2 linked regions of the Ammoniphilus sp. CFH 90114 genome follow. The main gene of each other region encodes a partner of the protein of the gene in region 2 in a complex. Links are inferred from orthologs where the notes say so. Each region holds a gene or a part of one and is shown on either strand. Other genes may lie near its edges.

Region 1 (11,381 bases), on a different replicon or contig from region 2:
CGTTCACGCTCCATCTTCTTCTGATATTGGGACACCAGCTGTCTAACTCCCTGTCTGGTGTCACCGGCAAGGGCAAGTAGTAAGTCGGGATGAACATCTTCATTTAAAATATCTTTAATTTCTTTTATCGTTTTACTATGTAGATCAACCATGATGCTTCTTTCCTTTCTTAACCATGTGAAACTAAAAAAACGTACAGGAAGATCCTGTACGTTCATTGTATCATGTTTCTGCTAGCTCAGGCCGCAGGATTTCAATGGAGAATTGATCATCCGGCCTCTCTAGAGATATTAACCCCATCTTTCCAGAGCGTAGTTCACGGAGAATAAGCTGGGCTACTTTGTCATAATCGACTTGGCCTCTTCCCATAATACACCCGCGTTTTCTTCCAATCTCCTCTAGAAGCTCAATCCGATCTTCGGGGATATCCTTCATCTTGAATCGTTCAAGCAACTGGTCAGGATAATACATACGCATATATTCCGTGACAAATAAAGATACTTCACCGACATCCAAGATTTCATCCTTTATCGCTCCACTTGCAGCGAGTCTGTAACCAACAAGCTGATCTTCGAATTTTGGCCAGAGGATCCCTGGCGTATCCAACAAATCTAGCCCATCCGTCATCTTCACCCACTGTTGAGACTTGGTTACAGCGGGTCTGTCTCCTGTCTGGGCTACCTTCTTCCCAGCGAGACGGTTAATGAGGGAAGACTTGCCTACATTCGGTATACCTAAGATCATTACCCGTACTGCACGATCGTTCATCCCTTTTGCACGGCGCTTTTCCATTACAGGTTCTACTAACTTCCTGCACTGATCAGGAATCTTTTGTACGCCTTTTCCTGAAAGAGCATCAATGCCTAATGCTGCCAGACCTATGGAACGAAAATATTCGATCCACTGATCAGTAATCTTTGGATCAGCCAGATCAGTCTTATTTAAAAGAACTAATCTCGGTTTATCTTTCACAATTTCATCGATCATCGGATTACGACTTGATAAGGGTAATCTTGCGTCTAAGAGCTCAATTACCACATCAATGAGTTTCAGTTTTTCCGTTACTTGTCTTCGGGCTTTAGCCATATGCCCCGGAAACCACTGAATGGTCATATACTACTCACCTGCTTATTATTTGTCTGTTTTATTTGGGAAGCGAAAATCTGGTAAAGGCCAGAACACCACATCAGCTCTTCCTACAACGGTATCTAGGGGAACCGTACCTATAGCACGGCTATCTTTACTATTTCTTCTATTATCCCCCATTACAAAGATTTCACCCTCAGGAACATCAATTGGTCCAAAATCACCTGTTAGCGGATAACCCTCATTCAGGGCTTGCTGTTTAAACTCATCAAGGTAAGGTTCATCTACTGGTTGATCATTAAGATAGAGCTGATCTTCCCTCATCTCAATCTTATCACCGCCAACGGCTATCACTCGTTTGATATAATCTCGTTCCTTCGTAGCATGGAACACGATGATGTCCCCACGGGATGGTTCTTGAATGAAATAAATAAGCTTCGTAACAATTAAGCGTTCCCGATCATGCAGGGTCGGCATCATGGAAGTTCCGTCCACCACAAAAGGAGCAAACAAGAAGGAACGAATAACAAAAGCTAGAACAACCGCAATGGCTAATGCCTTCAACCACTCCCACACTTCGTTCTTGGGCTTCTCTTGCTTGAGCGTTTGTTCTTGTTGGTTGGTGTCTTGATGTTCCATGCCTTCTCCTCCCTAAAAACTCGATATAATAAATGATATGTAAAATTTCACATCAACATTAACAAACTTCCGTATAAGCTGAAAAAAGGAGCTTGAACCCAAGCTCCTTTCAACATTATCTGCGGCGATCTTTGATACGTGCTGCCTTACCCACACGGTCACGTAGGTAGTAAAGCTTCGCACGACGAACCTTACCAAAACGAACCACTTCGATCTTATCGATCTTAGGGGAGTGCAACGGCAATGTACGCTCAACACCTACTCCGTAAGAGATCTTACGAGCAGTGAAAGTTTCGCTTACCCCTGTTCCACGACGCTTGATAACCACGCCTTCAAAAAGCTGGATACGCTCGCGCTGTCCCTCGATAACCTTTACGTGTACACGTACAGTGTCTCCAGGACGGAATGCAGGAATGTCAGACTTCAAGTGTTCTTGAGTAATTTCGCGAAGAATTTGCTTCATATTATTTCCTCCTTCCAACCAGCGTTCATATCGTGAGGTAAGGACTTAAGTCTTCTCAAACGACAGCGGACCACCGTAATACGGGCCAAAAGCCCAACAAAAAATATTCTAACACAGTTAAACTTGCTTTTCAACCTAAAGCTTTTCCCTATTTTTGTACTTCTTTTTTTACCTCATCCAATAATTTTACCAATTCAGGTCTTTCCTTCAACACTTCCTTAAGGAGTTCAGGTCTTCGTTGCAAGGTTCGTTTGAGCGACTCTTTTTTTCTCCATTCCTCGATCTTCGCATGATGTCCTGAAAGTAAGATATCAGGAACCTTCCATCCCCTAAATTCTGCCGGTCTGGTATAGTGCGGATGTTCTAACATTCCTGTGCTAAAAGAATCGGTATGAGCAGATACTTCATTTCCAAGGGCACCTGGCATTAGTCTTACAATACTATCTATGATCGTCATCGCTGGAAGCTCCCCACCGGTCAATATGAAGTCACCTATGGATATTTCATCGGTAATCAGATGCTCACGTATCCGCTCATCATATCCTTCATAATGTCCACACAGAAAGATCAAGTGATCTTCCGTTGCCAGCTCTTCGGCTTTCTTCTGGGTATAGCGCTCTCCTTGGGGACACATGAGGATGACTCTAGGCTTCTTCCCTATCGTTTCCGTTAATGATTCAACAGCATGAAACAGCGGTTCAGGCCGAAGCACCATACCTGCTCCGCCACCGTAGGGGTAATCATCGACTTGTCCATGTTTATTAACAGAGAATTCCCGAAAATTCAGGGCTCGAAATTGAACAAGTCCTTTTTCTGCTGCCTTTCCAAGAATACTGCTGCCAAGTACCCCTGAAAACATCTCAGGAAACAAGGTTAATATATCAATACGCACCTACATCAACCCTTCCATGATATGAGCGGTTATTTTCTTATTGGCGATATCGACATTGAGAATACAGTCTTCGATGTAAGGCAATAAGACTTCCTTTCCTTCTTTCGTTTTTACTACCCATACATCATTTGCTCCTGTTGTGATAATTTCTTTCACTAAACCTAACTGATTCCCCTCATCTGTCCAAACTTCACACCCCATGATATCGTCATAGTAAAATTCGTCTTCCTCTAAATCCAATCTCTGGTCCTCTGCAACCTTTAGAGAACCACCCTTATATTTCTCAACGTCATTGATATTTCCGTATTCCTTAAGCTTTATAATATATGTATTTTTTTGTAGTCGGGCTGCCTCTACAGTAACGGTTAAGGGTTCTGATAGATTAGGGTGAAATAATAACAACTGACTTCCTTTTTTATAGCGTTCTTCAGGAAAATCCGTCACCGAGTGAATTTTCAGTTCTCCTTTTATACCATGGGTATTTGCAATCTTTCCAACCTCATAATAACGAGTCGACATTATTTCTCTCCTCCGTTTCGAATCTCAATCACAATTCCATCACGCACAATAATTTCACACTTTCCGATTAGTTTATCCCAATGATCCCCTACGCTTACCTCTACCTCACCGTCCAGTTGGGAATGGAGGATTTCCGACTCATCTGGCAAAAGGGAGAGCTGATGAAGCATTTCCTTGTACTGCTTCACTTTATCTAAACGTGCTTTTTCTTCTTTCTTTAACCGTTCTTGCACAATCTTTTGAGCTTCTGGACCTTTCTTTTGGGCTTCTAGGATCCATTTTTTACTTTGAAAATGCAATTGCTCCAACTCTACTTCGAATTTCCGAATATAGCCATTATACTCCTCCTGAAGATTCTTACGTAAATCAGGAGTAAGAATCATCTTAAGTAATACGGGGCGCTTAAGCTTCATAAGGATACCTCCTTATATATAAAAAGCTGGGAATATCCTTAAAGTTCAGGCATCCCAGCTTCTTGAGTGTTATACTATATCAATCGTAATTCGCTTATTTTCCTTCACGGCTGCCGCATTAACTACCGTACGCAAAGCCTTCGCTACGCGTCCTTGTTTGCCAATGACCTTGCCCATATCTTCCGCATGGACGGACAACTCAAATACGGTTAAGCGATCTTTATCTACTTCCTTGATGCGAACTTCTCCAGGGTGATCTACTAATGCTTTGGCAATTACTTCGATCAATGGCTTCACTTAGAGCCCTCCCTCAAGAATAATCTTTACTTCTGGTACTTAGCTTCGTGTACTTGCTTTAAGATTCCTGCTTTACTGAACAAGTTACGAACGGTGTCAGTTGGTTGAGCACCTGTTAACATCCACTTCACAGCTTTCTCTTGATCGATGTTTACTACAGCAGGTTGAGCAACTGGATTGTAGTATCCGATTTCTTCGATGAAACGTCCGTCACGAGGAGAACGAGAATCTGCTACTACTACACGATAGAAAGGAGTTTTCTTTGCACCCATACGCTTTAAACGAATTTTTACTGCCATAATTAATCTTGCCTCCTAAATGGTTTTGTTTAATTAGTTTTGTTGTTGTACTAGGACATAAAAGGAAATTTAAACATCCCTTTTCCCTTTTTCTTCTTGGCTTGGTCGGCCATCTTACCAAACTGCTTCATCATCTTCCGCATATCCTCAAATTGCTTAATGAATCGGTTCACTTCCTGTACAGTTGTCCCGCTTCCCTTAGCAATACGCTTTTTGCGGTTGGAATTCTTCAGTAGCTCTGGATTTTGCTTTTCTTCTGTCGTCATTGATTTCACGATGGCTTCAACACGGTTAATTGCCTTATCATCGATCTTCAAATCTTGCATGCCCTTCATCTTATTCATTCCGGGAATCATGCCTAGCAAATCCTCCAGAGGCCCCATCTTGCGAACCTGGGCCATCTGCTCAAGAAAATCTTCAAACGTAAATTCCGCCTTACGAAGTTTACGCTCCATTTCCTTGGCTTTTTCCTGATCCACAGCTTCTTGTGCCTTCTCAATTAAGGAAAGAACATCGCCCATTCCAAGAATTCTGGAAGCCATACGGTCCGGGTGGAATGGCTCTAATGCATCCATCTTCTCGCCCATCCCCGCAAACTTAATCGGCTTGCCTGTGACAGCCTTAACCGACAGTGCGGCACCGCCTCTTGTATCCCCATCAAGCTTGGTTAATACGACTCCTGTAAGTTCAAGCTGACTGTTAAAGCTTTCCGCTACATTCACTGCATCCTGACCTGTCATCGCATCGACTACAAGTAAAATCTCATGTGGATTAACAGAACTCCTTATGTCCTTCAACTCGTCCATTAGCGTCTCGTCAATATGAAGTCTACCGGCTGTATCAATGAGAACATAATCATGGTGATCCGCTTTAGCCTTCTCTATGGCTTGCTTTGCAATCTCGACAGGACTGACTTGGTCGCCAAGAGAAAACACCGGAACCTTTAACTGTTCACCAAGCACCTGTAGCTGCTTGATCGCGGCAGGTCGATAGATATCTCCTGCAACAAGGAGAGGCTTGCGGTTTTGCTTGAGAAGATGTTTGGCTAGTTTACCAGTCGTGGTCGTTTTCCCTGCACCTTGTAATCCAACCATCATAACGACAGTTGGGGGCTTATTGGCATGTGCAATCTTGCTCTGCGTTCCGCCCATAAGCTCTGTCAGTTCATCGTTCACCACTTTAATTACTTGTTGCCCTGGACTCAAAGATTTAAGAACCTCTTGTCCAATGGCGCGTTCCTTCACTTTGGCAACAAATTCCTTGACTACTTTAAAATTAACATCTGCTTCCAACAAGGCAAGGCGGACTTCCCGCATCATCTCGTTGACATCGTCTTCTGTCACTTTTCCTCTGCCTCGCAACCTGTCAAAGGTTGCCTGCAGTCGATTGGCTAAACTTTCAAAGGCCATGTTATGCCTCCTCACTCCATTCCAACTCAGCCAGTTCCTTAACTAAAGTCCGAATGTTCTCCGAGTCCCATTCAGGCGGATCAGAATCTAGAAGATCTAGAAGTCGATTGATTCTCGATTGCCTTTCTTGGTATCGGGACAACAATTGGAGCTTGTCTTCATATTGTTCTAGAACGATTTCCGTTCGCTTCACCTGGTCGTACACCGCTTGACGTGTTACTTCCATAACTTCAGCAATTTCACTCAAGGTAAGATCTTCCCTATAGTACATCTCGAGGAACTGCCTCTGTCGATCCTTAAGTATTGGACCATAGAAGTCGAATAATAGGTTTACCCGATTCGTTTTCTCGAGCATTGTATTCCCCCAAAGCTGAAGGATTGGTTAAAAATCTCTTACAGGAATCTATATTACTCATTTGCACATCGATTGTCAAGAAAAAAACTTTACGCGTTTGTTTCTTCTTCTACGGATGACTCATCCATAAACCCAGTGAACAAAGCATGTACAAACTGTTCAGGGTCGAATGGCTGCAAATCATCCATTTTCTCACCTAATCCTACATACTTTACAGGAGTTTTCAACTCATTACTGATAGCAATGACAATTCCACCTTTTGCGGTTCCATCAAGTTTAGTAAGTACAATTCCCGATACTTTGGTAGCTTCACCAAATGCTTTTGCTTGATTCATTGCATTCTGTCCTGTTGTCGCGTCTAGAACCAGCAGGGTTTCATGCGGAGCATCAGGTATCTCCCGGGCAATCACTCGGTAAACCTTATTCAACTCTTCCATCAGGTTGACTTTATTCTGCAATCTACCCGCTGTGTCACATAATAGGATATCAGCTCCTCTTGAACGAGCAGCAGCAATCCCATCATAGACAACTGCAGCTGGATCTGCCCCTGCTTGATGCTTCACTACCTCTACTCCAACACGCTGTCCCCACACTTCTAATTGCTCAATGGCCCCTGCACGGAACGTATCCCCTGCTGCGAGAATGACTTTTTTTCCTTGTTGTTTGAACATATGAGCCATCTTGCCTATTGTGGTTGTCTTCCCTACTCCATTAACCCCTACAAACATAATGATATTCAGACGTCCTTCTTGAATATGGAGTCCATAGTCTGCGGTATTCTCTTTAAAAAGACCCACTAGTTTTTCGGAGATAAGAGGCTTTAGCTGTCCTGCATCTTCTATTCGTTGTTTTTTGACTTCCTTGCGGAGATCATCGACTAGCTCCATTACCGTGTTCACACCGACATCTGCAGAGATCAGAATCTCTTCTAATTCTTCGAAGAACTCTTCATCGATTTTCTTGTAACGGCGCACGAGGTCTTCGACTTTCCCTACGACGGCATCCCTCGTCTTGGTTAAGCCGTCTTTAAATTTAACGGTAACTTCCTCAGTCTTTTGAGATATCGTATCTTTTAACTTTTTAAAAAAATTCATGATTAGTTTGCCCCCTTTATCCTTCACGCACTGATTACTTAGGCTGTTTCTGAGATAAATGACTTGTCCTCTAATTTTACCGAAACGAGTTTCGAAACGCCAAACTCTTGCATGGTTACACCATATAAGACATCTGCACCCTCCATCGTTCCTTTACGGTGAGTGACACAAATAAACTGAGTTTGCCCGCTAAATTGACGTAAATATTCAGCAAAACGATATACATTCGCATCATCAAGTGCTGCTTCTACTTCATCAAGTACACAGAACGGAACAGGTTTTACACGTAAAATAGCAAATAAAAGGGCAATGGCCGTTAAAGCCTTCTCCCCACCGGATAGAAGGGCTAAGTTTTGCAACTTTTTCCCAGGGGGTTGTGCAACGATATCAATCCCCGTTGTTAAGATTTGAGTAGGATCGGAGAGTTGCAAATCTGCTCTTCCCCCAACAAAAAGATGAGTAAATACCTGTTGAAACTCTCCACGAATTTGTTCAAAGGTTTCTAGGAATCTCCTCGACATCTCATCTTCAATATCCCCGATAACCTTATAGAGCGTTTGTTTCGCTTCGTCCAGATCACTACTTTGTCCCGTTAAAAATTGAAGTCGCTCGGATTGCCGTTCATATTCTTCAATAGCACCTAAATTTACGGATCCTAGTCCCTGAATTTGCTTTTTTAAAGAATTCACTAGTTCTCCTGTTGCTAGTGGATCAACTGGCAGCTCATACCTTTCTTTAGCGAGTTCATATGTTAATTCGTACTCTTCTTGCAGCTTGGCAAGGACATTGTCCAACTCTACATCATAACGACCGGCTTTCATCTCTTCTTTATGTAGACGATCCTCTAATTCTTTAATTTGTTTCCTGCTTCCCTTAGTCTCAATTTCTAGGATTTCGATCTGCTGCATCGTCTCCGCTCGTTCTTGCTTAAGGACAAGGAGTTGTTGACCGACCTCTTCTTTTTCCGTTCGAAACTGTTGAATCACCCGATCTAACTGTTCTTCGCTATCTAAGTTTCCTTCCATCAAATCTTGAAGGTTCTTAATATATTCTTCACCATTATTCCATTCTGCACGATGAGTTTGTGACTCTTCTTTGAGCCTTTGAATAATTGTACTCACCGCTTCCTTCTGCTTCCGTAACTCCGCGGATCTGACCTTCAGATTCGTAATGACATTGGAATACTCTTCTTTACTATGTTGCAAATGAGAGCGATGTGTCTCAATATCACTAATCCGCTGCTTTAGAGCCCCTTCTTCCTCAGCCCAAGTCCTTAATTGCTCCTCAAGCGTTAGTTTTCGTTCCTGGTGGAACCTCTCTTCTTCCGTGACCGCTTTCCATTCGTTATCTAGGACTTTCTTGCGCTCACTATAGTTTTGGGCTTCCATATCAATTTGGCTTAATCGGCCTTTAGCTTCCTGCTCTTGCAGGCGATATTGTTCTCCCTGTAAACGTTGCTGTTCTTGCTCTTGTCCCATGTCAGTTAATTCTTGATTAAGTTTCGCTAACGCAAGGACTAGGGTCTGTTTCTCTTCTGTCGTAGTTTGCAGGGCTTGTTCTAGTTCTTCTAATTGTCGCGAGCGTCCTAGGAGATTGGTGCTTTTTTGTTGTACAGTACCCCCAGTCATCGCCCCTCCAGGGTTAACTACATCTCCGTCTAACGTCACAAAGCGATATCTGTATCCTGTTTTTCTAGCCGCTTGGTTGGCCTGCTCGAGAGTTTCCGTTACGATGACAGAACCAAGCAAGTTCTCACTGATATGTTGATACTTCTCCTCACATTGAACGAGGTCGGATGCTACCCCCACAATCCCTTTCAATTGAAGAAGTTGGGTTTCATCCTGTCGACTTACACGTCTTGAGCGAATGACATCAAGAGGAAGAAATGTAGCTCGACCCAGACGTTTCTCTTTTAACCACTGGATGGCTTTTCTCCCCGCAGCCTCATTATCCACTACGACATGCTGCAAAGACCCACCTAACGCAACCTCTAAAGCCGTCTCGTATTGTGAAGGGACAGAAAGAAGTTCAGCAATCGCTCCTTGGATACCAGGAAATCCATTTTCTCTTGCTTTCAAAATTTCCTTGACCCCCTGCATAAAGCCTGTAAAGGCTGATTGCATTTCTTGCAGCACGTCTCTTCGTGAAGACAAGGAGTCCATTTTTTGCTCAAGTTTGCGAAGGGAAATTGACTGCTCCTCTTTGAGGTTTTGCTTTTCCTTATACTTTTGTACCCCTTGTTTGTAGGCGCTTAGACATTGATCGATAGCTGTAGCTGTCTGATGGAGTTGTTTCTGTGCTTCTTCTTTCTTCGAGTTAACCTCAGATTGCATACGATCCAAAATCTCTAGCTGCTCCTTTAACTTCTCTCGCTTCCTTAGGGACTGCTCAATCGCTTGTTCACAGTGTCGTAGATCATTTTTGCTGGAAGCGACCTGATTTAGAAGTTCAATATAGTCACTTTTTAGCTGTTCTACATCTGTCGCTAATCCCTTTGTTACCTCTCCTAACAACCCTTCTTGAGCTTTAAGTTGTTGCTCTACACTTTCCCATTCAGTATGCAGTTCTTTAAGCCGCTGATCTTCCTTCTCTGCTTGTTTGTTTAATTCTTCGATGCGGCCTTTGAGTTGGCTTTGTTTTTCTACAGCTAATTTATGATTTTCTCTAACATTCTTTTTCCGTTCGCGGAGAACTTCTCTTTTTCCTTCCGTTTTTTCTACTTCCTCACTGACATGAAGAAGCTTTACTTGCCATTGTTCAAGCAATTCATCCTGTTCACTCATTTTCCATCGCCAGCTAGATAGTTCTGCATCGAGTGCACTTAATTCTGATGACTTTACGGCATGCTGTTCTTTAAATTGTAATACTTGTTTTTTTGTTTCATTCCAGAGCAAATTAACGTTTTCAATTTGGTGAACATAAAGCCCTATTTCCTGCTCCTTAAGCTGTTTTTTGAGCGACAGAAAATGCTTGGCTTTATTCGCCTGTTCTTGTAATGGTTCAATTTGGTCAGAGATCTCTGAAATAATATCTGTAATTCTCACCAGATTAGCTTCTGTTTCATCTAATTTCTTTTCTGCTTCCTTCTTGCGTGCTTTATATTTAACTATTCCTGCCGCTTCCTCAATGATTCCTCGGCGGTCTTCTGATTTTGTGCTTAAGATTTCCTCGATTCGTCCTTGTCCAATAATAGAGTAAGCTTCCTTCCCTACTCCCGTATCCATAAATAACTCAATAATATCTCTGAGACGGCAGGATTGCTTATTGATGTAATACTCACTTTCACCCGAACGATATACCCTACGACTAATCGTCACTTCACTATAATCAATCTTTAAAGTATGATCGGAATTATCTAGTGTCAAGGATACTTCACAATAATTAACTGGTTTACGGGCATCGCTCCCGGCAAAAATAATATCTTCCATTTTACTTCCCCGAAGAGATTTTGCACTCTGCTCTCCTAGTACCCAACGAATCGAATCGGATATATTACTTTTTCCGCTTCCATTTGGTCCTACGACAGCCGTTACTCCTGGTACAAACTCCAGCTCTGTCCGGTTGGCAAAGGATTTAAAGCCTATTAATTCTAGGCGTTTTAAGTACATGTCCCTTCCCCCTACCCCAATGTATGTAAACTTCATGATGTTTTCTATGTGTGGACCTGACTATTTTATCATACTTTAGCCATAACCATAAGAAGACAAAGAATCCAGTCTATTGGTCAACTGGATTCTAAGGAGGATAACTGATATTTACTTATGTCTTCTTGCTTCCAAATACACTCGATTTCATGGCGAGGCAGAGAGCGGTCTAGGACAAGCTGTGGAGATGAAGGCTTGCATGCTTCAAGAAATCCCTTCCAATTACGTCCCTGACTTCCTCTTACAGCTGTTTCATCTGCTGGATGAATGC
Region 2 (9,930 bases):
GTTGTTTAGTCCAATAAGCTTTCAACAAGGTGAATCTATTCCTTGTATAGCCCATGGAGTGGTCATGGAGGGAGTGCAGGAAGGATGAGTGAATATTTCATTGCCTTTCTTGTCGGAGGAATAATTTGTCTCATTGGCCAGCTTATGCTCGATCTAACGAAGATGACTCCTGCACACGTGATGAGTACATTAGTGGTTGCTGGAGTAGTACTAGATGGGCTTGGGCTTTATGATCCCCTGATTGATTTTGCGGGGGCAGGAGCGACGGTACCAATAACCAGCTTTGGACATGCTTTGTACCATGGGGCATGGGCGGAGGCCGAGACGAATGGGCTAGTGGGTATTGTTACAGGAATATTTGAAGTGCCGAGTGCCGGTATCTCTTCCGCTATTGTGTTTGGATTTTTAGGTGCACTCGTCTTTAAACCGAAGGGGTGACGAAAAAAGATGAAACCAACCATGAGAGACATCATTATTATTACCGATGGAGATCAAGTTGCGCAAAAAGCTATTGAAGTTGTAGCCCATAATATTGGTGGTCGTTGTATATCGAGGTCAGGTGGAAATCCTACCCCTCTAACAGGTGAAGAGATTGTGGAGCAAGTGTTGAGAGCAAAGTATGATCCCGTTCTTGTAATGTTTGATGATAATGGAAATGGAAGTGAGGGGGATGGAGAACGAGCTCTAGAATATGTTGCTACTCATCCTGATATGAATGTATTGGGTATCGTTGCTGTAGCTTCTAACACTCCTATGGTGGACGGGATCGATGTCGACCTATGTGTCAATCTCGATGCACAGGTAACACAATGTTCTGTTGACAAAGATGGAGTGGAACATTGTGATCGAAAGACCCATATTGATGGGGATACCGTCGATGTACTAAGTCGTTTGAATGTACCGATTGTTGTAGGAGTAGGGGATATCGGAAAGATGCACGGACGTGATCATCATATCCATGGGGCGCCTGTTACTACTAAAGCAGTAGAAATCATCTTAGAGAGGAGTGGGTATCTTGGCAACGAAAGCTCCTGAGAAAGAGAAGGATAAGACCCGAGGTGCCGAGACAGGTAGCGCCCCGATAAAAAAGGGTTTGAAATTCTTTAAGAAAATAGAGTTAAACAAAAAACTGCTTAACGAACGCATTCAATCGGAAGTTAGTTATGATATGAAGTGTCGTGAGATGAATTTTGCCGAAAAAGACGTAGCCTTCTTTTATGTGAATGGTTTGATTGACGCCAAGCTAATGACCGTAATGGCTAATTTAATGTCGGATCTCAAGCGGGAAGAGGTCGTTCCAAATACAATTAAACACTTTTTAGAACGATATACCACGCATATGTCGGTTGAAACCGTAGAAAATTTCGATGAAGCGATAGATAAAGTGATGTGTGGTGTAGTCTTATTCCTTATTGAAGATGAGGATAAAGGATTACTGATCGATGCTAGAAGCTACCCCGGACGAAGCCCTGCTGAACCTGATACGGAACGGGTTGTACGTGGGGCACGCGACGGTTTTATAGAAAATATAGTTATTAACACAGCATTGACTAGAAGACGGATTCGTGACGAGAGATTGAGAATGGAAATGATCCAAGTCGGTACCCGTTCTAAAACAGATGTCTGTATTGCCTACTTAAACGATGTGGCTGACCCTGGTTTAGTGGATCTTCTTAAAGAGAGAATGCAAGAAATTAAAATAGACGGAATACCGATGGCAGAAAAGACTATTGAAGAATTTATTGTAGGCAAAAATTTAAACCCCTATCCATTAGTACGTTATACGGAGAGGCCAGACGTTGCTGCAATCCATCTATTAGAAGGTCATGTCTTAGTTTTTGTTGATACTTCCCCAAGTGTGATGATTACACCAACGACCTTTTTCCATCATGTCCAGCACGCTGAAGAATATCGTCAAAAGCCCATAGCTGGGGCATATCTCAGATGGGTTCGGTTCTTCGGGATCTTTGCTTCCTTATTTTTACTCCCCATCTGGTTATTCTATGCAATGAATAAAGGCTATTTACCTGCCGAGTTAGCGTTTATCGGGCCGAGGGAAACAGGAGCAATCCCTATATTTTGGCAATTTGTTCTGGCTGAGATTGGGATTGACCTCATGAGATTGGCTGCGGTACATACTCCCTCACCGTTAGCTACCGCAATGGGTTTAATTGCTGCCATTCTCATCGGGGAAGTAGCCATCAATGTAGGATTATTTATGCCTGAGACGATTCTATATTTGGCAGTGGCTTCTATAGGGATGTTTGCTACCCCTAGTTATGAACTCAGTCTTGCTAATCGTATGGTCAGGATTTTGTTACTTTCGGCAGTCTTCGTGTTTGGGTTACCAGGGTTCATGGTTGTAACGACTTTATTGGTCATTATGTTGGTAACAACGACTTCCCTGAATACGCCTTACCTTTGGCCATTTATTCCTTTTAACTTGAGTGCCATGAAAAATGTCTTAGTAAGGATGGCAGTTCCTACACTGAAAAAGCGCCCGAGCATTGTTCATCCGCAAAATAATTGGCGCCAATAGCCATGATGACAATTAGGCAGACAGGTTGTCACTTTTACAGTATAGTGGTATATTTTATAGATATATATGTTGAAATGAAATGGCGTTTTTATGCGCCTTTTTTTCGTAAATACGGGCCGAGGAGGGGATAGGGAAGTGTACCTACATGGAACTAGCAAAATAAATGAACAAGGCCATCTTGAAATAGGTGGTTGTGATACAGTAGAGCTTGCAAATAAGTTCGGTACTCCCTTATTTGTATATGATGAAGTACTAATCCGCCAAAAGTGTAGAGATTTTATGCATGCGTTCAAGGATACAGGCCTTTCGTTCCAAGTGGCTTACGCAAGCAAAGCGTTTATGTCCATGGCCATGTGCCGTTTGGTAGCAGAAGAGGGTCTTTCTCTTGATGTAGTATCCGGAGGAGAGTTATACACGGCTTTGAAGGCTGACTTCCCTGCTGACCGTATTCACTTTCATGGAAACAACAAAACACCCGATGAGATTGAAATGGCACTTGATGCAGAAATTGGCTGTTTTGTTGTAGATAATTTCTATGAGCTCGAACTTCTTCATGCCCTGGCGAAAGACCGAAAGAAAAAAGTAAATATTCTTTTGCGATTGACTCCTGGGGTATCGGCGCATACCCATGAATATATATCTACAGGACAAGATGATTCTAAGTTTGGTTTCAGTGTGACTAAAGGGCAAGCGTTGGAAGGCATGAAGCAGGCACTAACTATGGAATACTTCAATGTCCTTGGAATTCATTCTCATATTGGTTCGCAAATTTTTGAAACCAATGGGTTTGTCGCGGCTGTTGCCAAGTTGTCTGAGTTTCTATTTGACTTAAGACAGCAGACCGGTTACGAATTGAAGGTACTTAACCTTGGTGGAGGATTTGGTATTCGTTATACGAATGAAGACACTCCTCTGAAGGCTGGAGAATATATACAATCGATTACTAATGAGGTACGCAAGCAATTCCAAGAAGCCCATTATACACTCCCAGAGATCTGGATTGAACCAGGTCGCAGTATTGTGGGTGATGCAGGAACTACGCTGTATAAGACAGGGTCCGTTAAGACGATTCCTGGAATTCGCAAGTATATCTCTGTGGACGGAGGAATGACCGATAATATCCGCCCAGCCTTGTATCAATCACGCTATGAGGCCATGCTGGCTAACCGTGCGGGAGAAGCAGCAGACGACTTGGTTTCTGTCGCAGGCAAGTGCTGTGAATCAGGAGATATGTTGATCTGGGATATCAACCTTCCGACGGTGAACTCCGGGGATATTCTAGCTGTATCTTGTACGGGAGCCTATGGCTATGCCATGGCAAATAATTATAATCGGATTACTCGTCCTGCTGTTGTCTTTGTAAAAGACGGCAATGCTGAGATTGTTGTTGAACGCGAAACTTACGATGACATCGTGAAGAAGGATCGAATTCCAGCCAGTATGATGATCACGAAGTAAGCCCGAAGGACCGGTACACGCTGTACCGGTTTTCTTTTTTAGTTGGATTATCGTATAATCAAGTAGTATGTCTACATAATGGTAAAGGAGTGCTGTTACATATGAGTAAATATGCAGTGATTGATTTGGAAAAAGGTGGACAAGTTAAGGTTGAACTATTTGAGAATGAAGCACCTGGAACAGTAGAGAACTTCGAGAAACTTATTAAAGAAGGATTCTATAACGGACTAAACTTCCACCGTGTCATTCCTGGATTCGTAGCTCAAGGCGGATGCCCTCATGGTACGGGTACAGGTGGCCCTGGGTATACGATTAAATGCGAAACACAAGGTAATCCTCATAAGCATGAGCGTGGTTCTCTATCTATGGCGCATGCTGGAAAAAATACGGGTGGTTCCCAATTCTTTATCGTATATGAGCCGCAACCACACTTGAATGGCGTACATACCGTCTTCGGAAAAGTAGTTGAGGGAATGGAGTACGTAGACGATATTAAGCAAGGCGATAAAATGAAAGAAGTAACCATTGTAGAAGCTTAAGATTCTTTAGAGCTCACGACGTGATTGTTCGTGGGCTCTTTATTATAGTAACCAGCTATTTTAATCTATTCTAAACGACAAAATTTGTTGTATAATAGTCATCAGCCCAAAAGAAGCAGGCGAGGATGACGACGATGGCTTATGAAGTAAAGCTGAATACATTCGAAGGACCTCTAGATCTTCTCCTTCACTTAATTGATAAAGCCGAAGTAGATATCTATGATATTCCGATTACGCTTATAACGGAACAATATATGAATTACCTCTATATCATGCAGGAATTTCAGCTAGACATAGCCAGCGAGTTCTTGGTTATGGCTGCCACCTTGTTGGAAATCAAGAGCAAGCTGCTTCTTCCAAGAAAGGAAGAGCCTGCCTTTCAGCCGATGTTAGATTTAGAAGAAGAATATGACCCAAGAATGGAACTTGTTGAACGATTACTAGAGTACAAGAAATTTAAGTCTCTAGCAGATGAACTTAAGCACCGGGAGATTGGCAGAAGTAAAATCTTTACTCGCACTCCTGAGGACTTAACAGCCTACATGTCTATTGTAGAAGAGAATCCTGTAGCCGATGTAACATTGTATGATCTCATGGATGCTTTATCAAAAGTCTTTACGAAGTCAGGAAACTCTGAATCTAAACCTATGTCAAGGGTTCACCGCGATGAGGTGTCTGTAAAAGATAGAATGAGAGAAGTTCGTGATCTACTGTCTATGAAAGGCACGATCCCGTTTTCTAAACTATTTGCTGAATCTCCTATCAAGGCTGAGATTGTCACGACCTTTATGGCCATCTTAGAGATGATGAGAAAGCATGAAATTGTATGCGAACAAAACGCTCTCTTCGATGACATACTGATTTCTCTAAGCAAGGGAGGAGCCCACCGTGGATAGGTTGAATGAAAGTAAAGCAGTGATGGAGGGTTTGCTCTTTGTATCTGGGGATGAAGGAATAGATGCGAAAACGATAGCGGAGATTCTAGAAGTAGAGGAAGCTAGTGTGTTGGACATGCTCCATGAGATGCAAAAGGAGTTTAAAGAATCCGGCCGCGGCTTACAAATTATTGAGATTGCGGGTGCCTTCCAATTAACCACCCTACCTGAGCATGCCGTCTATTTCGAGAGATTAGCTAGTTCCCCAACTCATGCTACTCTGTCTCAAGCTGCTTTAGAAACCTTAGCGATTATTGCGTATAAACAGCCTATTACCCGTGCCGAGATTGAGGATATTCGTGGAGTCAAGTGTGAGAAGGCGATTAATACATTAATGAGCAAGAAGCTGATTCAAGAAAGGGGAAGGGCAGAGACAGCAGGACGTCCTATCCTTTATGGTACAACGAAGGAGTTCATGGACTACTTTGGACTTAAATCTATAAACGACTTGCCACCCATGCCATCCATTGCGGTGGACGAAGAAGTAGAACAAGAGGTAGATCTGATTTTCCAAAAATTAAAGGAAAAAGCGTAGAGAAATCTTTTGCAGTGCAAAATTTGTTTCTGGTATAATATGTTCTTAGTTAACGTGGAGGAGTGTCAAATATGATTCAAAATCTATATGATCAGATGTTAAATTACTTAAAGATGGAAGAAGAAATTGAGTTCAAAGAGTTTGATAGCTATTATAAGGAAGTTCTGTCTCTTCTTGAAAAGGAATATCAACAATATGATCAAGAGCAAGCTCTTTGGGCCCTCTTTATCATGGATAACATCAAAACCAACAGTGATTCTCGTGCACAGCGCAAATTCGCTGAAGCCAAAAAGTACAAGAAAATCTCTCAGCGTGCACAAATCTGGGTAGAAGCTCTTTTCATTCACTTAGTGAAGAGTGGAATGACCGATAAGGAAATCCACGACAAGATTGAAGCGATGTACGAGGCTGCTTAATAGCTTTTTATAAAAAATAACCGGACGTAAGAGTCCGGTTATTTTTTTTGTTTTTGTCTGTTTTCTTCATCCTCATCCAATGTGACATATCAAAATGGGATAAGCATATACTTGTACAAACTGCTTGATGTAAGGAGGATAAAATGTATCGGGGGAAAAAACGAACAGCGCAATTGATTTTATTTGCATATATTCTATCTTTATTTGCAATCCCTGTTGCGGAGGCAGCACCTTCGGTCTCTGCCCAAGCTGCTGCTGTTATTGATGTGGAGTCAGGGAGGATTTTATACGAGAAGCAAGGTCAGGAAAAAATGCGAGTAGCAAGTCTCACTAAGATCATGACCGCCATTGTAGCCATTGAAGAAGGAAAATTAGATGAGATGGTAACCGTGCCGGATTATGCAATAGGAACGGAGGGCTCTTCTATCTATTTGCGCCACGGGGAGAAGCTAACCCTTGAGCATCTGCTCTATGGCTTAATGCTTCGCTCGGGAAATGATGCAGCGGTAACGATTGCGGATCACATTGGTGGTTCGTTAGAAGGATTTGCCCGGTTAATGAATGAAAAAGTGGAATATCTGGGTCTAAGGCAAACTCACTTTACGAATCCTCATGGTTTGGATGATAGTAATCAGCATTTTTCCTCGGCGGTAGACATGGCACAAATTTCGGCTTATGCTCTGCGTAATGAGGATTTCAGAAAGATTGTATCAACCAAGGTCATGAAAATTCCGCAACACGGGGAGAAATGGGACCGTAAGCTAATCAATAAAAATAAGATGCTTAATCTCTATAACGGAGCAGATGGAGTCAAAACCGGCTATACGAAGCTAGCGAAGAGATGCCTCGTTTCTTCCGCGACAAGAGATGGAAGGCAGATCGCAGTTGTTACCTTGAATGCTCCGGACGATTGGAGTGATCATTCTCGTTTGTTGGATTACGGCTTCAAACAATTTAGTCGCACTGAAATTGTAGGCGAAAAGGAACCAGTGGATACGGACAAGGGATTAGTTACGGTCAATTCGTTCAATTATCCTCTGGCGGGTGGAGAAGAGAATAAAATTCGTAAGGTTGTTAAGATGGAAGACGGCTATAAAGAAATGCTGCCAGGCGGAGTAGCAGGGTACTTACATATCTATCTGGGTGATCAACAAATCGGACGAATTGGTTTAGTTTATTCAGGTGAAGAAAGGAGTACCTCGGGAACTGGACTGCAGGTAAGCCGTCTGAGCGAGATTCTGTCCACTCTTAAGTCGCTCATCTGGGGGGCTTATAAATGGTGAACTACATATGGCTGGGACTGATCCTTATAGGGATTGTTGTTGCAGGCATAAACGGAAAAATTGAAGTCGTCAGTGCAGCAGCCTTTGAGGGGGCTAAAACAGGAGTGACTGTCTGTTTTGGTTTAATCAGTATTCTTGCTTTTTGGTTAGGAATGATGAAAATAGCTGAAGATTCAGGATTACTAAAGAAGTTGCAAAGGCTATTAAGTCCGATTGCTCGGTTCTTGTTTCCAGACGTGCCTAGGGATCACCCTGCTATGGGTTATATCTTATCCAACATGAGTGCCAATATGTTAGGACTTGGCAACGCAGCAACACCGATGGGGATTAAGGCGATGCAAGAACTTCAAAAGCTTAGTCCCGATCCAAGAACAGCCACTCCAGCTATGTGTACGCTGCTTGCGTTAAATACCTCAAGTATTACCCTGATTCCAACCACGATCATTGCGATTCGACTTAACTATGAATCCACCAATGCAGTAGAGATTGTAGGTACGACACTTTTTGCAACGTTTGTTTCTACAGGTGTGGCTATTCTTTTTGACAAGTACTATCGTTATAGAACCCGCCGAACTCGGACGAAGGGGTGAAAGGACCTTGTACGAACTTATTAGTTATGCCTCCGTATGGGCAATACCTCTTATACTAGCCACCATATTAGTCTATGGAATGTATAAAAAGGTCCCGGTATATGAGTCTTTCACGGAAGGAGCTAAGGAAGGCTTCGGAACTGCCATTAAAATTATTCCTCATCTAGTGGGTATGCTTGTCGCTGTTTCGATCTTTCGTCAGTCTGGAGCACTGGATATGATTACATCCCTTTGCAAACCACTCTTAGACCTTCTGCATATACCGGGAGACATTCTCCCTCTTGCCCTTTTGCGACCGATCAGCGGTGCAGGGGCCTTGGCTGTAACGACTGATATTATGGCCACTCATGGACCTGATTCCTTCCTAGGAAGATTAGCATCAACCATGCAAGGCTCTACAGATACTACGCTTTATGTCTTAACCGTGTATTTTGGAGCCATTGGCATACGCAACTCCTTATACGCCCTAAAGGTTGGGCTACTTGCAGACGTTGCCGGGATTGTCGCATCCATCTTTATCGTAACGATGGTCTTTGGCGTAGTCTAACTGAAACTCAAGCCTTCGAGCGAATGGCCCAATTTTTAGCTTCAGCCCAGTTATCTGATTTCCAACGCAGAACATCGGGTCTCACGAGATGCATAATGTCTTTAAAGAACTCAAGCTGTTCTTCTTCAGATAGAGGTCTAAAATCTTTGGCAATGGCCAGATTCTTTTCGAGCTGTTCCATCGACTCCATTCCTACAATGGTTGTAGAGATGGGGAGGCCTAGTGTATAGCGGAGAGCTTTTTCATACCAAGGAACGAGCTTCCCCAGTGCCATGACCTTCATACCAATGACGGCTACTCCTTGTTCTTTGGCAGAAGGCACAAATTCGTGGAGGAAGCTGTAGATATGGTGATCCAAAGCGGATAAGGCCACTAGAACACTATCAAACGGATAGCGACGTATCGCTTCAAGTTGAACCTTGGGATTGGTATGCCCGCTAATACTGATGTGTTTAATTATTCCTTGATCCTTAGCTTCAAGCAGGGCTTCCATTGCTCCCCCTTTAGCAAATATGGCATCCAGTTCATCCATGTACATGACGTTATGGAGACGCCATTCTTCCACATGATCGGTCTGTAAACGGTTTAAGCTTTCTTCAAGTAATCTTAACGAACCGTCTCTTGTACGATCATGGGTCTTGGTGGCAATCCAGACGTCTTTTCTCCGATTTCGCAGGGCTAGTGCTTTTCCTAGTCTTTCCTCAGATTGTCCCCTAGAATAACTAGGAGCCGTGTCAAAATACGTGATACCACGGTCAATGGCTGTATTAACAATCTCAATAGCCGATTCTTCCGAGCAGTGATGCTCATCTACGATCCGTTGGGCTCCGAAGCTTAGTATGGAAAATTCGTGCTCAGTAGAACCGAACTTCTGTTTTTTCATCCTTTAACCTTCTTTCAAAATAAAGTTACTCCTGAATAGCTTTTCCATTTTGCAGAATCGATACGTAAGGGAGCACATTATTATGTTTTATTTAAGCTTACTTTTTGCTACAGTAGTTTGGGGACTAAATGTCATCATAGATAAACAGGCTTTGAGGACAGGTCATCCTATCGAAGTTAATTTTATTACGACGATGACTACAGCT

Evidence for each region.
Region 1: the proteins of EIZ39_RS06820 (region 2) and smc are in contact, whole or in part, in a crystal structure (PDB 3ZGX), measured with the Bacillus subtilis proteins. The link is inferred for Ammoniphilus sp. CFH 90114 from one-to-one orthologs.

What each region holds. Positions count from the first base shown.
Region 1 is NZ_SDLI01000001.1:459,484-470,864, reverse strand. What follows is about bases 7,305-11,381. They hold smc (chromosome segregation protein SMC), read right to left. Parts: upstream 11,075-11,381; coding sequence 7,505-11,074; downstream 7,305-7,504. Other genes in these bases: EIZ39_RS02420 (elongator complex protein 3), read right to left, coding at 11,191-11,381; ftsY (signal recognition particle-docking protein FtsY), read right to left, coding at 7,305-7,466. Outside these bases: EIZ39_RS02485 (ribonuclease HII), read right to left, coding at 1-152; ribosome biogenesis GTPase YlqF, read right to left, coding at 223-1,113; lepB (signal peptidase I), read right to left, coding at 1,132-1,725; rplS (50S ribosomal protein L19), read right to left, coding at 1,841-2,188; tRNA (guanosine(37)-N1)-methyltransferase TrmD, read right to left, coding at 2,337-3,080; ribosome maturation factor RimM, read right to left, coding at 3,081-3,599; EIZ39_RS02455 (YlqD family protein), read right to left, coding at 3,599-4,012; EIZ39_RS02450 (KH domain-containing protein), read right to left, coding at 4,082-4,309; rpsP (30S ribosomal protein S16), read right to left, coding at 4,336-4,608; ffh (signal recognition particle protein), read right to left, coding at 4,659-6,017; EIZ39_RS02435 (putative DNA-binding protein), read right to left, coding at 6,019-6,372; more of ftsY, read right to left, coding at 6,462-7,304. UniProt on the Bacillus subtilis protein: Required for chromosome condensation and partitioning.
Region 2 is NZ_SDLI01000002.1:416,196-426,125, forward strand. What follows is about bases 3,668-6,551. They hold EIZ39_RS06820 (segregation and condensation protein A), read left to right. Parts: upstream 3,668-4,670; coding sequence 4,671-5,432; downstream 5,433-6,551. Other genes in these bases: lysA (diaminopimelate decarboxylase), read left to right, coding at 3,668-3,997; EIZ39_RS06815 (peptidylprolyl isomerase), read left to right, coding at 4,099-4,536; scpB (SMC-Scp complex subunit ScpB), read left to right, coding at 5,455-6,006; EIZ39_RS06830 (hypothetical protein), read left to right, coding at 6,078-6,422. Also shown: spoVAD (stage V sporulation protein AD), read left to right, coding at 1-88; spoVAE (stage V sporulation protein AE), read left to right, coding at 85-438; spoVAEA (stage V sporulation protein SpoVABEA), read left to right, coding at 448-1,035; EIZ39_RS06805 (spore germination protein), read left to right, coding at 1,082-2,539; more of lysA, read left to right, coding at 2,675-3,667; EIZ39_RS06835 (D-alanyl-D-alanine carboxypeptidase family protein), read left to right, coding at 6,566-7,705; EIZ39_RS06840 (nucleoside recognition domain-containing protein), read left to right, coding at 7,699-8,295; EIZ39_RS06845 (spore maturation protein), read left to right, coding at 8,303-8,842; EIZ39_RS06850 (aldo/keto reductase), read right to left, coding at 8,850-9,725; EIZ39_RS06855 (EamA family transporter), read left to right, coding at 9,808-9,930. UniProt on the Bacillus subtilis protein: Participates in chromosomal partition during cell division. May act via the formation of a condensin-like complex containing Smc and ScpB that pull DNA away from mid-cell into both cell halves.